One region of the Streptomyces sp. NPDC058812 genome, then DNA from elsewhere that is predicted to be linked to it. Evidence: riboswitches for the same ligand, from Rfam matches in the RefSeq annotation. Region 1 holds a riboswitch; the other holds the start of a gene.
What was found. Region 1 has a riboswitch for thiamine pyrophosphate ahead of ACFW48_RS24755 (thiamine ABC transporter substrate binding subunit). Riboswitches for the same ligand answer to the same signal wherever they lie in the genome.
Positions count from the first base shown of each region.

Region 2: it holds a riboswitch for thiamine pyrophosphate, as region 1 does, so the genes downstream of both, thiO (glycine oxidase ThiO) here and ACFW48_RS24755 (thiamine ABC transporter substrate binding subunit) in region 1, are expected to answer to the same signal.

Region 1 covers NZ_JBHYOB010000012.1:147,773-154,988, forward strand. The annotation lists gene frr (ribosome recycling factor) at 133-690, shown strand; gene ACFW48_RS24730 (phosphatidate cytidylyltransferase) at 690-1,847, shown strand; gene ACFW48_RS24735 (VOC family protein) at 1,951-2,436, opposite strand; gene ACFW48_RS24740 (hypothetical protein) at 2,801-2,968, opposite strand; gene ACFW48_RS24745 (DUF6082 family protein) at 3,199-3,675, opposite strand; gene rlmN (23S rRNA (adenine(2503)-C(2))-methyltransferase RlmN) at 4,321-5,427, shown strand; TPP riboswitch at 5,502-5,607, shown strand; gene ACFW48_RS24755 (thiamine ABC transporter substrate binding subunit) at 5,687-6,775, shown strand; gene ACFW48_RS24760 (ABC transporter permease) at 6,751-7,216, shown strand, end outside.
Region 2 covers NZ_JBHYOB010000016.1:58,821-66,036, reverse strand. The annotation lists gene ACFW48_RS28235 (NAD(P)/FAD-dependent oxidoreductase) at 1-863, opposite strand, end outside; gene ACFW48_RS28230 (hypothetical protein) at 973-1,323, opposite strand; TPP riboswitch at 1,376-1,487, shown strand; gene thiO (glycine oxidase ThiO) at 1,485-2,717, shown strand; gene thiS (sulfur carrier protein ThiS) at 2,714-2,914, shown strand; gene ACFW48_RS28215 (thiazole synthase) at 2,917-3,714, shown strand; gene pknB (Stk1 family PASTA domain-containing Ser/Thr kinase) at 3,915-5,882, shown strand; gene ACFW48_RS28205 (hypothetical protein) at 6,098-7,216, shown strand, end outside.

The DNA.
Region 1 (7,216 bases):
GGGACGGGACCGGACCGGGGGATGGACAATGTCCCGCCGGTCGGGAACCGTGCAGGAAGAACGCGACGCAGCCGGCCGCCGGCCCGACAGGGAACCGCAGCCGGGCCTACTCAAGACACGCAGGAGCAAGTGGTGATCGAAGAGACCCTCCTCGAGGCCGAGGAGAAGATGGAGAAGGCCGTCGTGGTCGCCAAGGAGGACTTCGCCGCGATCCGCACCGGCCGTGCGCACCCGGCGATGTTCAACAAGATCGTGGCCGACTACTACGGCGCGCTGACGCCGATCAACCAGCTGGCCTCGTTCTCCGTGCCCGAGCCGCGCATGGCCGTGGTGACCCCCTTCGACAAGAGCGCCCTGCGCAACATCGAACAGGCGATCCGCGACTCCGACCTGGGCGTCAACCCGAGCAACGACGGAAACATCATCCGGGTGGTGTTCCCCGAGCTCACCGAGGAGCGCCGCCGCGACTACATCAAGGTCGCCAAGAGCAAGGCCGAGGACGCCAAGGTCTCGATCCGCTCCGTGCGCCGCAAGGCCAAGGACGCCATCGACAAGATGGTCAAGGACGGCGACGTCGGCGAGGACGAGGGCCGCCGCGCGGAGAAGGAGCTCGACGACACCACCGCCAAGTACGTCGCCCAGGTGGACGAGCTCCTGAAGCACAAGGAAGCGGAGCTGCTCGAGGTCTGATGAACGACTCTTCCTGGGGAGCGCCGCCACAAGCCGGGTACTGGGGGGCGTCCGACCAGGGGCCTGTCCAGGGGGCTGCCCCGGCGGGTCCCGCGTACGATGCGCACTACGCGCAGCAGACTCGCCCCATGCCCATCGTGCCCGACGTACCCGAACACGGCGGAGACCAGGATGACGGCCAGGGGGCCGCTCGGCTGAGCGGCCCCCTGTTCCGAGACGAGCCGTTCCGCGACGACACGTATCGCGGCGAGAATCCGTCGGCGCAGCCGTATGCGGCGGTGCCGCAGAATCCGGAGCCCATGCCCGACGTCCCCCAGCCGGCGCAGCCGCAGCCGCAGAAGAAGACCGCGGGGCGCGATCTGGGTGCCGCGATAGGGGTAGGCGTAGGGCTCGGCGCGGTGATCGTCGCGTCGCTGTTCGTCGTCAAGGCCGTCTTCGTCGGTGTGGTCGCGGTCGCCGTCGTGGTGGGCCTGTGGGAGCTGACCAAGCGGCTGGAGGAGCGCAAGGGCATCAAGGCGCCCCTCGTGCCGCTCGCGATCGGCGGCGCGGCGATGGTGGTCGCCGGGTACGTGCGGGGTGCCGAGGGTGCGTGGGTCGCCATGGCGCTCACGGCGCTGGCGGTCCTCGTATGGCGGATGACCGAGCCGCCGGAGGGCTATCTCAAGGACGTCACGGCGGGACTCTTCGCCGCGTTCTACGTGCCTTTCCTGGCCACGTTCGTCGCGATGATGCTCATGGCGGACGACGGTGCGTGGCGGGTCCTGGTCTTCCTGGTGCTGACGGTCGTCAGCGACACCGGCGCCTACGCCGTCGGCTGGCGCTTCGGCAAGACCAAGCTCGCCCCGCGCATCAGCCCCGGCAAGACCCGTGAGGGCCTGCTCGGAGCGGTGGCGTTCGCGATGGTGGCCGGCGCGCTGTGCATGCAGTTCGTGATCGACGACGGCACCTGGTGGCAGGGCCTGCTGCTCGGCCTCGCGGTCGCCGTCAGCGCCACGCTGGGCGACCTCGGCGAGTCCATGATCAAGCGGGACCTCGGCATCAAGGACATGGGCACGCTGCTCCCGGGCCACGGCGGCATCATGGACCGCCTGGACTCGCTGCTGCCGACGGCGCCGGTGGTGTGGCTGCTGTTGGTGATCTTCGTCGGGTCCGGCTGACGGCCCGGTCGTCTTCTTGGCGGGTAAGGCCCGCCGTCCCCTGGGCGGCGGGCCTTACCCGTGTCCAGGGCACAGCCGGTCACCGCACATACGGCGACAGCGGTCACCCGGCAGCGGTCAGGCGGCGCCGCAGCTCCGCCTCCGAGACGTCCTCGATGTGGGTCAGAAACACCCACATGTGGCCCGAAGGGTCCTTGAGGATGACGGTGCGGTCACCGTGGAACATGTCCTTCGGCGGCTGGAGGATCTCCGCGCCGGCGGCCTCTGCTCGCTCCGCCAGGCTGTCGACGTCCGGCACGAAGACGTGCAACGTGACGGACGTGCCTCCACCCAGCGAGGCCGGTGCGGCGAAGGAGGCGGCCTCCGCCTCGTCCCCGCTGGCGTCGCCCAGCATCAGGGTCGACCGCCCGATGGTGATCTCGGCGTGCATGACCCCACCGCCCGGGGCATCGATCCTGAAGTTCTCACGGGCGCCGAACGCCCGCTGGTAGAAGTCGATCGCCGCGGCGGCGTCGTCGACCATGATGTGCGGGATCACGGCATAGCGGTAGCGGTCGGGGATCTCGAAGTGGGCTGTGTGCTCGCTCATGGCGAACCTCCTCGAAGGGACGCTGATCGGTTCCTGGGGCTTTGAATGGAGCCTAAAAGCTCAAGTTTGGTTCAGGTCAAGCGTCGATGTGGCGCTGCTGGATCTGCCTGAACGGCACCCACAGGCCCTGCCTCGCCGGTCGAAGTCACAACGCCGATCCGGGCGCTCGGTCAGGCCAGGCTTGGCCGAGCGCACCCTCCGCCCATCCCGCGATCTCGCCCTGACGGAGCCCGCACCCGGCGCCCACGTCCACCATGGGCGCCGGTGGCGCTGGGGGAGTGCTGCACGGACCGCCTGAACCTGGGCGGGCAGCCACGGCACGAGGCCCGCACGTCACCGTAGATGTCCCGCGTGTAGCCGCCACTCACGGCCGCTCCTGCTCGGCGCTCCCGACTCCGAAGCGGTCCGCCAGCGTGGCGAAGAGGAGGGCAATGGAGGCGACCTGGCCGATCAGGGCGTCCAGCATCGGCGAGTCTTCCCGCTCATAGACGGCCAGCTCTGCCGAGAGCCCGCGTTGCTCCGCCTCGTACACGGCTCCGGAGTGATGAGCGACCAGCGCACCAGGCGCGCCGGCGCACCCAGCGATTCGAGGTGCCGGGCACCGTCAGCGGCACGGTTCAGACTTTCTCCCCGTCATCAAGGCGGCTCGCTCCGCTCCCCGCACGCGGCAATCGGCCACCTGACGCCAGCGAGGAGGTACATCGCGGCTGGAGCGGTCGGTTCCGTGGCTTTACGCAGCCACTTTGGCGCGAGCCTCGCAGATCATGGCCCAACGTCGTGCGAGTTACTCTCGGCGGACTCATGAGCGCGGTCCGCGATGGCAAGGAATCTGCTCTTTCTCCTTGACTCCGCAGCTTCCAGCAAGCCCGCCCATCCTGACCTGCCTTGGTCCCAGTACTGCTTCCCCACGTCGCCGCTGAAGAACGTTCTCAGGTTCACCTCCAATTGCGCTTCATTTACGTCTTCGGTAATGAACGAGGAGTAGTACCAAGAGAAAATAAGGTTGGCGAACATCAGCTGCCTGGATCTTTCGTTGCTCTCGTGGCTCGCGATGTCGCCCCAGCATTGAGCCAACGAAATATCGTTAATTGACATTCCGATCAGCTCTCGATGCTGTGCCCTCATGCTTTCATCCTGCGAAATCTTCATTTGCCGGGATTGGAATCTCAGTGCAGCCGCAACGACGGCAAGCGAAATTGTAGATATGATGAGCGATACAACTGTTGCTATCTCGTCCATATGCCGGTCCCCTTCTGTCCACGACTTCCGCACTCGTCACTGCCCAAGGTATGTGTCGCTTCAAACGATCAGCGTGGACAGCTGCCCTTCGTGGGCGTGTCACGCAGATGGACTGGGGATCGGCGGAAGGGGGATTACGTGTCTGTACCGGATACTCACGCGGTGGGGCCGTCGGCCTGGGCCGTCGCAAGGTTCGGGCAGCATGCCGGCGCGGTCGCCGCTGCCGTTCCAGAGCAGCTGGCCAAGGCGCACGCGAAAGCTCATGCCGCGCACCTCGCAGCAGGGCTGAGGAAGCGGAGTCCTTACGGGTCGCCCTGGCGAGGGAGCCGGGGGAGTCCGTGCGGGACGTCCGCGGGTACGAATATGCGGTGATCAACGGTACTCGCCGTCGGCCGTTGGGCGCACGGGCCGCAGTCACCGGACGAGCTGGGAGCCTCCATGTGACTCGTCTGTGTGTTCTTTGCTGCGGACGCCGAGAAGGGCAGCCACGTCATTGCCTGGTCGCTGCGGTCGTGTCGGCGGAGCCCTGGGCCGTCTCTGGGCCGTCCGAGGCCGCTCAGTGGTGACCGGAGGCGACTACTGACGACAGTCGTAGCGACCGACCCCCGCAGGTCACCCATGTGGATCTGCGACACTGGGAAGGTCATGCCTAAGCCCGGAGAACTCACATTCATCGCCCCCCGCGGAGCCAAGAAGCCGCCGCGGCACCTCGCCGACCTCACGCCCGCCGAGCGCAAGGAGGCCGTCGCCGCGATCGGCGAGAAGCCGTTCCGTGCGAAGCAGCTCTCGCAGCACTACTTCGCGCGGTACGCGCACGACCCCGAGCAGTGGACCGACATCCCCGCCGGCTCGCGCCAGGGGCTCCGGGAGGCGCTGCTGCCCGAGCTGATGTCGGTCGTGCGGCACCTGTCGACCGACCAGGGCACCACCCGCAAGACGCTGTGGAAGCTGTTCGACGGGACGCTCGTCGAGTCGGTCCTCATGCGCTACCCGGACCGGGTGACCATGTGCATCAGCTCCCAGGCGGGCTGCGGCATGAACTGCCCGTTCTGCGCCACGGGGCAGGCGGGCCTGGACCGGAATCTGTCCACCGCCGAGATCGTGCACCAGATCGTGGACGGGATGCGCGCCCTGCGGGACGGCGAGGTCCCCGGAGGACCGGCCCGGCTGAGCAACATCGTGTTCATGGGCATGGGCGAGCCCCTCGCCAACTACAATCGCGTCGTCGGTTCCATCCGGCGCCTCACCGACCCCGAGCCGGACGGACTGGGGCTCTCCCAGCGCGGCATCACGGTCTCCACGGTGGGCCTCGTGCCTGCCATACACCGCTTCACCGGCGAAGGCTTCAAGTGCCGTCTCGCCATCTCGCTGCACGCGCCCGACGACGAGCTGCGCGACACCCTCGTCCCCGTGAACACGCGCTGGAAGGTGCGTGAGGTGCTGGACGCCGGGTTCGAGTACGCGGCCACGTCCGGGCGCCGGCTCTCCATCGAGTACGCGCTGATCCGGGACATCAACGACCAGGCGTGGCGCGGTGACCGGCTCGGGCGGCTGCTCAAGGGCAGGCCCGTCCACGTCAACCTCATCCCGCTCAACCCCACGCCCGGCTCGAAGTGGACCGCGTCGCGGCCCGAGGACGAGAAGGCGTTCGTCGAGGCGATCGCGGCGCATGGTGTGCCGGTGACGATCCGGGACACCCGTGGGCAGGAGATCGACGGGGCGTGTGGTCAGCTCGCCGCGAGCGAGCGGTAACCTGACCGGCGTCGTACATCGTCGTACGACAGCTTCATAACTTCATACGGAAGTACGTCCGGAAGTACATCTTCATATTCCGACAGGGGAGCGCCACAGCGCTGAGAGTGCGGCACCGGCCGCAGACCCTCCGAACCTGGCCCAGGTCATTCTGGGTAGGGAGATCGGTCACCACTCGAGCTGTTGCGCCCTGCCCGGGACCCTCGCCAGGGGTTCCGGGCGGGGCCGCGTCTTCTCCTGGTCACCCAGGAGGAATTCAGTGAGCATCACCAAGAAGGCCACCGTCCTGGCCGTCGGGCTCGGCATGGTCGGCGGCCTGGCCGCCTGCGGATCGTCGTCCGACGGCGACAGCCAGGGCTCCGGCGACTCCAAGACCGTGACCCTCGTCAGCCACAACTCGTGGGCCGTGTCGAAGGACGTCCTCGCCGCCTTCGAGAAGAGCTCCGGCTACAAGGTCCGCGTCCTGGAGGACGGCGACGCCGGGCAGGCCGTCAACAAGGCCATCCTCACCAAGGACAACCCCCAGGGCGACGTCTTCTTCGGCGTCGACAACACGCTGCTGTCCCGCGCCCTCGACAACGGGCTGTTCCAGCCGTACGAGGCGAAGGGCTCCGACCAGGTCCTCCCCGAGTACCGGGCCGACCAGGACAAGCACCGGGTCACGCCCGTCACCACCGGCGACATCTGCGTCAACTACGACAAGGCGTACTTCAGCGAGCACGAGCTGACCCCGCCGGACTCCTTCGACGACCTGATCAAGCCCGAGTACAAGGACCTGCTCGTCACCGAGAACGCGGGCACCTCCTCGCCCGGCCTCGGCTTCCTGCTCGGCACCGCCGCCAAGTACGGGGACGACGGCTGGCAGGACTACTGGAAGAAGCTGAAGGCGAACGGCGTCAAGGTCGTCGACGGCTGGGAGCAGGCGTACAACGAGGAGTTCTCCGGTTCGTCCGGCGGCAAGAAGGCCAAGGGCGACCGCCCGCTCGTCGTCTCCTACGCCTCCTCCCCGCCCGCCGAGGTGATCTACGCCGATCCCCAGCCGGCCACCGCGCCGACGGGCGTCGCCACCGGCACCTGCTTCCAGCAGGTCGAGTACGCGGGTCTGCTGAGCAACGCCGGGAACACCGAGGGCGGCAAGGCACTGCTCGACTTCCTCATCGGCAAGCAGTTCCAGGAGGACATGCCGCTGAACATGTTCGTCTACCCGGTGCGGGAGGGCGCCGAGATCCCCGAGGCGTTCCGGAAGTTCGGGCCCGAGGCCGAGAACCCGCAGACCATGGACCCGGCGAAGATCGCCGACAACCGCGACCAGTGGGTCAAGTCGTGGACCTCACTCGTACTGAAGTAGGCAAGGCGAGGACTTCGCGCGGGAGCGCGGCGCGGCTGGCCCTGATGGCCGTGCCCGTCGCGTTCTTCGCGGTGTTCTTCGCCTACCCCGTCGCCGCGATCGTCGCGCGCGGACTGGAGATCGACGGATCCTGGCAGTTCGGACGCGTCGCGGACGTACTCGCCCAGCCCGACGTCCGGCACGTGCTGTGGTTCACCACCTGGCAGGCGTTGGCCTCCACCGCGCTCACCCTGCTGATCGCACTGCCCGGCGCGTACGTCTTCGCCCGGTTCGACTTCCCCGGCAAGCAGGTCCTGCGGGCCGTGGTGACCGTGCCGTTCGTGCTGCCGACGGTCGTCGTCGGTACGGCGTTCCTGGCGTTGGTGGGGCGCGGCGGGCTGCTCGACGAGCTGTGGGGCGTACGGCTGGACACCACCGTGTGGGCGATCCTGCTCGCGCACG
Region 2 (7,216 bases), on a different contig from region 1:
CAGTGGTGCACCAGCAGCCGCTCGCCGTAGCGTCCGGACGGGAAGGACGCGCAGTCGCCGACCGCGTAGACGTCCGGAACGGAGGTGCGCAGACGGTCGTCGGCCAGGACGTCGCCGTGCGCGCCGAGGTCGATCCCGGAGCCGGCGAGCCAGGCCGTGGCGGGCCGGGCTCCGACGCCGACGACGACCGCGCCGGCGGGCAGCCGCGAGCCGTCGTCGAGGACGACGACGTGGCCGGGCTCCACGGGTCCACCGGGCTCCCCGGGACCGCCCGTCTCGACGCGCTCCACGCGCGCGCGGGTGCGCAGTACGGCGCCCGAGTCGGCGTACCAGCCGGTCATCGGCGCGGCGACCTCGGTGGGCAGCGCGCCGGCGAGGGGCCGGTCGGCGGCCTCCACGACGGTCACGGCGCAGCCCGCCTCGCGCGCGGCGGTGGCGAACTCGGCGCCGATCCAGCCCGCGCCGACGACCACGATGTCGTGCTGCCGGGCGAGCACCGGCCGCAGCCGTTCGGCGTCGTCCAGGGTGCGCAGCAGGTGCACTCCGGGCACGCCCTCCGCGCCGGGCAGCCGGATCGGTTCGGCGCCGGTCGCGAGGACGAGGACGTCGTACGGCACGGGTCCGTCGGAGGTGTCCAGGACGTGCGTGCCGGGGCGGACGCCCAGGGCCTCGCAGCCGAGCCGCAGGGTGATGCCGAGTGCCTCGAAGTCGACGTCGAAGGCGGAGCCCTCGGCCGTGCCGAGCAGGACGGCCTTGGACAGCGGGGGGCGGTCGTACGGCTGGTGCGGCTCCGCGCCGATCAGGGTCACGGTGCCGGTGAAACCCTGCTCCCGCAGGGCGACCGCGGTCTGCACGCCCGCCATGCCGGCGCCCACCACGACCACACGGCGCTCCGCGTCCGCTCCCCGTTCCCGGGTCTGCTCCTGCGTCTGCTCGCTCACCTGATCACCTTAGACACTGACAGTTCGTCAGTCAGTGCTCGTGCGCAGTGACCTGCTCCACAACGCTCGTCCCGCTGCCCCGCCGCGACTCCCACTCCCAGGTCTCGTCCAGGCGCACCCGCCCGTCCGGCAGCTCGGCGACGGTCGACACGCAGTGTCCCGACGACGTGCTTCCGTCGGTCTTGAGCTGCACGTACCGGAAGTCGAGGCGGTCGCCCTCCCTGGTGCCCACCAGACGTCCGCGGACGACGTCACCGCCCGCGTACTCGGCCCATACGGCGCCGTCCTGCTCGTGGTAGGTGAACCGGGTTCGCGTACCCACCTGGCCGGGCGCCTGGTCGGCGACGGGGGCGAGAACGAGACCGTCGAGTGAACGCGCCACGGGCGGAGGCTCCCTTACAAGTGCGATGCGCTGCGGGCTAGGGTGGCCAACGTAAAGCACTCGCGGGAGCCCGGACGCACCGGGCTGAGAGGGAGGCTGGCGGCCTCCGACCGTACGAACCTGATCCGGGTCATGCCGGCGAAGGGAGGGGCTGGACGCCCATGTCGTCACCACCGACTTCTGCTTCCGTGTCCGGGGCTGCCGCGGCGGCCGCGTCGTCGCGTACGCCGGACGTCCTCGTCGTCGGCGGCGGGATCATCGGCCTGGTCACCGCCTGGCGGTCCGCGCAGCGCGGGCTCGCCACGGCCCTCGTGGACCCCGAGCCGGGCGGCGGGGCCGCCCAGGTGGCCGCCGGGATGCTGGCCGCCGTGACGGAGCTGCACCACGGCGAGCAGACGCTGCTCGCGCTGAATCTCACCTCGGCCCGCCGCTACCCGGAGTTCGCGGCCGAGCTGGCCGACCTCACGGGCCACGACCTCGGGTACCGCCGGTGCGGCACCCTCGCCGTCGCGCTGGACGCCGACGACCGGGCCCACCTGCGGGAACTGCACGCGCTCCAGCAGCGGTCGGGCCTGGAGTCCGAGTGGCTGTCGGGGCGCGAGTGCCGGCGCCTGGAGCCGATGCTCGCGCCGGGTGTGCGCGGGGGGCTCCGGGTGGACGGCGACCATCAGATCGACCCCCGGCGCCTCGCTGGCGCGCTCGTTGCCGCCTGCGAACGCGCGGGCGTCGTCTTCCACCGGGTGTGGGCCGACCGGCTCACCGTCGTGCGCGGCGGCGAACGGGCCACGGGTGTCGTCACGGCCGACGGCACCGCGCTGGAGGCCGGGCAGGTGGTGCTGGCCGGGGGCAGCCTGAGCGGACGGCTCACGGGCGTCCCGGACGACGTTCTGCCGCCGGTGCGGCCCGTGAAGGGGCAGGTACTGCGGCTGACGATGCCGCGGACGCACGGGCCGCTGCTGAACCGGACGGTGCGTGCCGTGGTGCGCGGCAACCCCCTCTACCTGGTCCCCCGGGAGAGCGGCGAGCTGGTCGTCGGCGCCACCAGCGAGGAGCTGGGCTGGGACACGACGGTGACCGCGGGCGGCGTCTACGAGTTGCTGCGCGACGCCCACGAGCTGGTCCCCGGCATCACCGAGCTGCCCCTGACGGAGACCCGGGCGGGTCTGCGCCCCGGTTCACCGGACAACGCCCCGCTGCTCGGACCGACCGGTCTTGACGGCCTGCTGCTGGCCACCGGGCACTTCCGCAACGGCGTCCTGCTCACTCCGGTCACCGGCGACGTCATGGCACACGCCCTGACCACCGGGGAGCTGCCGGCCGAGGCCCGCCCCTTCACCCCCCGGCGCTTCGGCGCCGCCCCCGCACTCCAGCGACTCTCGGAGCAGCCCGCATGAACATCTCCGTCAACGGCGAGCCGCGCGAGGTGGCTCCCGGCACGGCCCTGGACGCCCTGGTGGGCACGCTCACCGCGGCGCCGTCCGGTGTGGCCGCCGCCCTGAACGAAACCGTCGTCCCGCGCGCGCAGTGGCCCGCCACCGCGCTGGCCGACGGCGACCGTGTCGAGGTCCTCACCGCTGTCCAAGGAGGCTGACCATGGCCGACGATCCCTTTGTCCTCGGTGGTACGTCCTACGGGTCCCGCCTGATCATGGGCACCGGTGGGGCGCCCAGCCTCGACGTGCTGGAGCGCGCGCTCGTGGCCTCCGGTACCGAGCTGACGACCGTCGCGATGCGACGCGTGAACGCCTCGGTGCACGGTTCCGTGCTGTCGGTGCTGGAGAAGCTCGGCATCCGGGTGCTGCCGAACACGGCCGGCTGCTTCACCGCCGGGGAGGCGGTCCTCACCGCGCGGCTCGCGCGCGAGGCCCTCGGCACCGATCTGGTGAAGCTGGAGGTCATCGCCGACGAGCGCACCCTGCTGCCGGACCCGATCGAGCTGCTGGACGCGGCGGAGACGCTGGTCGACGACGGGTTCACGGTGCTGCCGTACACGAACGACGACCCAGTCCTGGCGCGGAAGCTGGAGGATGTCGGGTGCGCCGCGATCATGCCGCTCGGTTCGCCGATCGGGTCGGGGCTGGGCATCCGCAACCCGCACAACTTCGAGCTGATCGTGGAGCACGCGCGTGTGCCGGTGATTCTGGACGCGGGGGCCGGTACGGCGTCGGACGTGGCGCTGGCGATGGAGCTGGGGTGCGCGGGTGTGATGCTCGCCTCGGCGGTGACGCGGGCGCAGGAGCCGGTGCTGATGGCTGCCGCCATGTCTTCCGCGGTGGAGGCTGGGCGGCTGGCGCGGCGGGCCGGGCGGATTCCGCGGCGGCACTTCGCCGAGGCGTCGTCTCCTGCGGAGGGCCTGGCGGTGCTTGATCCGGAGCGGCCCGCTTTTCAGTGAGCCTGCGCTGTCCTGCCGTTTCGTCTCCCACCCGCGCACCACCCGTTCCCAGTCGGACGAGAGGTGGGCCTCGCCCGTGGGGGCTCGTCGCCGTCGGCGGCCGTGCGTGGGCGTAAGAAGCGTCACAGGCGCGCTGCAGTACCGCCCCCGTTCGTCGGCGGCGACGCCGGGTGTCCGTGGTGGCTCGTAGACTCACCTGCGTGGACACGACCCTTCAGGACCCTCTCGTCGGGCAGGTGCTCGACGGCCGGTACCGCGTCGAGGCGCGGATCGCGGTCGGCGGGATGGCCACGGTCTACCGGGCCGTGGACACCCGCCTCGACCGCGTGCTCGCGCTGAAGGTGATGCACCCGACGCTCGCGACCGACGCCATCTTCGTGGAGCGGTTCATCCGCGAGGCGAAGTCGGTGGCCCGGCTCGACCACCCCAACGTCGTACAGGTGTTCGACCAGGGGGCCGAGGGGGCGTACGTCTACCTGGCCATGGAGTACATCGCCGGCTGCACCCTGCGCGACGTGCTGCGCGAGCGCGGGGCACTCCGGCCGCGGGCCGCGCTGGACATCCTGGAGCCGGTGCTGGCCGCGCTCGGCGCCGCGCACCGGGCCGGGTTCGTGCACCGGGACATGAAGCCGGAAAACGTCCTGATAGGCGACGACGGCCGGGTCAAGGTCGCCGACTTCGGCCTGGTCCGGGCCGTGGACACGGTCACCAGCACCACCGGATCCGTCCTCGGCACCGTCTCCTACCTGGCGCCCGAGCAGATCGAGCACGGCACCGCCGACCCGAGGGTCGACGTGTACGCCTGCGGCGTCGTCCTGTACGAGATGCTGACCGGCGGCAAGCCGCACGACGGGGACTCCCCCGCCCAGGTGCTCTACAAGCACCTGCACGAGGACGTGCCGCCGCCGTCGGCAGCCGTGCCGGGGATGGCGTACGAGCTGGACGAACTGGTCGCCTCGGCGACCGCGCGCAACCCGGAGATCCGGCCGCACGACGCCGTGGCACTGCTCGCGCAGGCCCGCCAGGCGCGCGGGGCGCTGAACGCGGACCAGCTGGACGCGGTGCCGCCGCGGGCGCTCGCCGGGGAGCACGACAACGCCGAGGACCGCACGAGCGTGATCCCCCGCGCGCTCACCATGCCCCGGCCGCTGCCCGTCAACGAGGACGAGAACGACGGCACTTCGGACGGGATCGCCTCGAACGGCTTCCCCGCGGACGGTGTCAACCGCACCAGCCGGCTGGCCGCTCCCCCGCCGGCGCCGCCCCGGCGCCGCCGTCCGGAGCTGCGACGCGGCCCGCTGACGATCGTCGTGGCCGTACTGCTGGTACTCGGCGTCGGCACGGGCGTCTGGTACATCAACTCCGGCCAGTTCACCAAGGTCCCGCCGCTGCTGTCCAAGACCGAGGCCGAGGCCCGGGACCGGCTGGAGGACTCCGGGCTGGACGCCGGCAAGGTCCGGCACGCCTACAGCGACACCGTGGAGCGCGGCAGGGTCATCAGCACCGACCCCGGCGTGGGCACCCGCATCCGCAAGAACGACTCCGTGTCGTTCACGATCTCCGACGGCCCCGACACCGTGAAGCTGCCGGACGTCCAGGGCTACAAGCTGGACCGGGCCCGGACCCTGCTGAAGGACGAGGGGCTGGAGCCGGGCATGGTGACCCGGGCGTTCAGCGACGAGGTCCCCAAGGGCTTCGTGATCTCCACGAAGCCGAAGACGGGCACCACGGTGCGCGCGGGCTCGGCGGTCGCCCTGGTCGTCAGCAAGGGCAGCCCGATCGACGTCCCGGACGTCACCGGCGACGACCTGGCCGACGCACGGGCCGAGCTGACGGAGGCCGGCCTGAAGGTGAAGGTCGCCGAGGAGCAGGTGAACTCCGAGTACGACAGGGGTCAGGTCGCCCGGCAGACGCCGGACCGGGGCAGCCGCGCCGCCGAGGGCGACACGGTGACGCTCACGGTGTCCAAGGGCCCCGAGATGATCGAAGTCCCGGACGTGGTCGGCGACAGCGTGGACGACGCCAAGCGGACGCTGAAGGACGCCGGTTTCCAGGTGGACGAGGACCGCGGTCTGCTCGGGCTGTTCGGCGACACCGTGAAGGACCAGTCGGTGGACGGCGGGGACACGGCTCCCAAGGGGTCGACCGTCACCATCACGATCCGCTGACGACATCACCCTCACGACCCGTTGAAGAGGCGGCCCGCCGGCCGGGGCGGGCGGGGCCGGCCGTCGCGCGCCGCGAGCGGCCGAACAAGCCGAACAAGTGGTCAACCAGCCCCGTATCACGCGCTCTTGCCCTCTCTGCTCCCACGGCGGGGACCGCTACTATGGCGGCTCCGCAGACGGTCGGGGCCTGCGGAGGCGGACGGGGGGAGGGCGTCTTGGGGGCGGAACCGGTCGTGCGGACGGCCGTCACCGACGACTGGCAGGTGAGCATCCTCGGCCCCGCCGGGAACCCGGTCGGCGGAGGGGTCATCGTCCCGCCCCGCTACGTTCTGACCTGCGCCCATGTCGTGACATCGGCCATCGGCGGACGGCTTGAGGACGACCCGCACGCCACCGTCACGGTGACCCTCAGCAGCGGACTGAAGCTGACGGGCTCCCCGGGTGGCGGGCACCGCTACACCGGCGGGAGCCACCACGAGGACGTCTCGGTGCTCACCCTGCACGGCGACCTGGGGCAGGCCAACGGCCAGTTCCCCACCTCGCACGCCCACCTCTCCACCGGCGCCTATGCCGCCAAGCGGCCGATGCAGGTCTACGGCTACCCGCAGGGCCAGCCGCACGGAGTGTGGGCCGACTGCCTGATGGCCGGGCGGGGCGGCCCGGAGTCGGCGCTGATCCAGCTGAACGACGCACCGGACACCGGCCGCAGGGTGGCCCGCGGATACAGCGGCTGCGGGGTCCGGGACGCCGCGACCTCCCGCGTCGCCGGGCTCGCCGTACTGCGCGACAAGTCGCCGGAGGCCGGCGTGACCTGGATGATTCCGCTGGAGCGGCTGGCCCGCGACTGGCCCCCCTTACGGGCGGCGCTGGCCCTGTCCGGCGACCGTCCGCCCCCGCCGCCCGCTCCCGGGCCGCCGGACCCGGACGAGGGTCCGTTCGACGACGAGGCCATGGACGACCTCTACCGGCTGCTGCTCGACGGCCGGCTCGCGATGCCCGGGCTGGTGGCGCTGCGCGACGAGGCGCTCGGGCCGGTGCGCCGCCCCTGGCAGGGCTCCCCCGAGGACATCCTCGGCATCGTGCACGACCTGCGGCACATCGCCCAGGCGGGTCGGCCGGTGCCGCCGCTGCTGACCTTCGTCGCCGCGCTGTCCCGGCGGGTCCCCGGTCCACGCGGGCAGGAACTGGCCCGTTGGGTGCGGGGGCGGGCGGGGCACTGCACCCCGGCGGTCGATCCCGGACCGCTGCTGGAGCGTCGGGTGCGTCCCGGCGGGGCGGGCACCCGGTGGACCTACGCCACGTTCCGCGTCACCCCCGCGTCGCCGAGCCGGCAC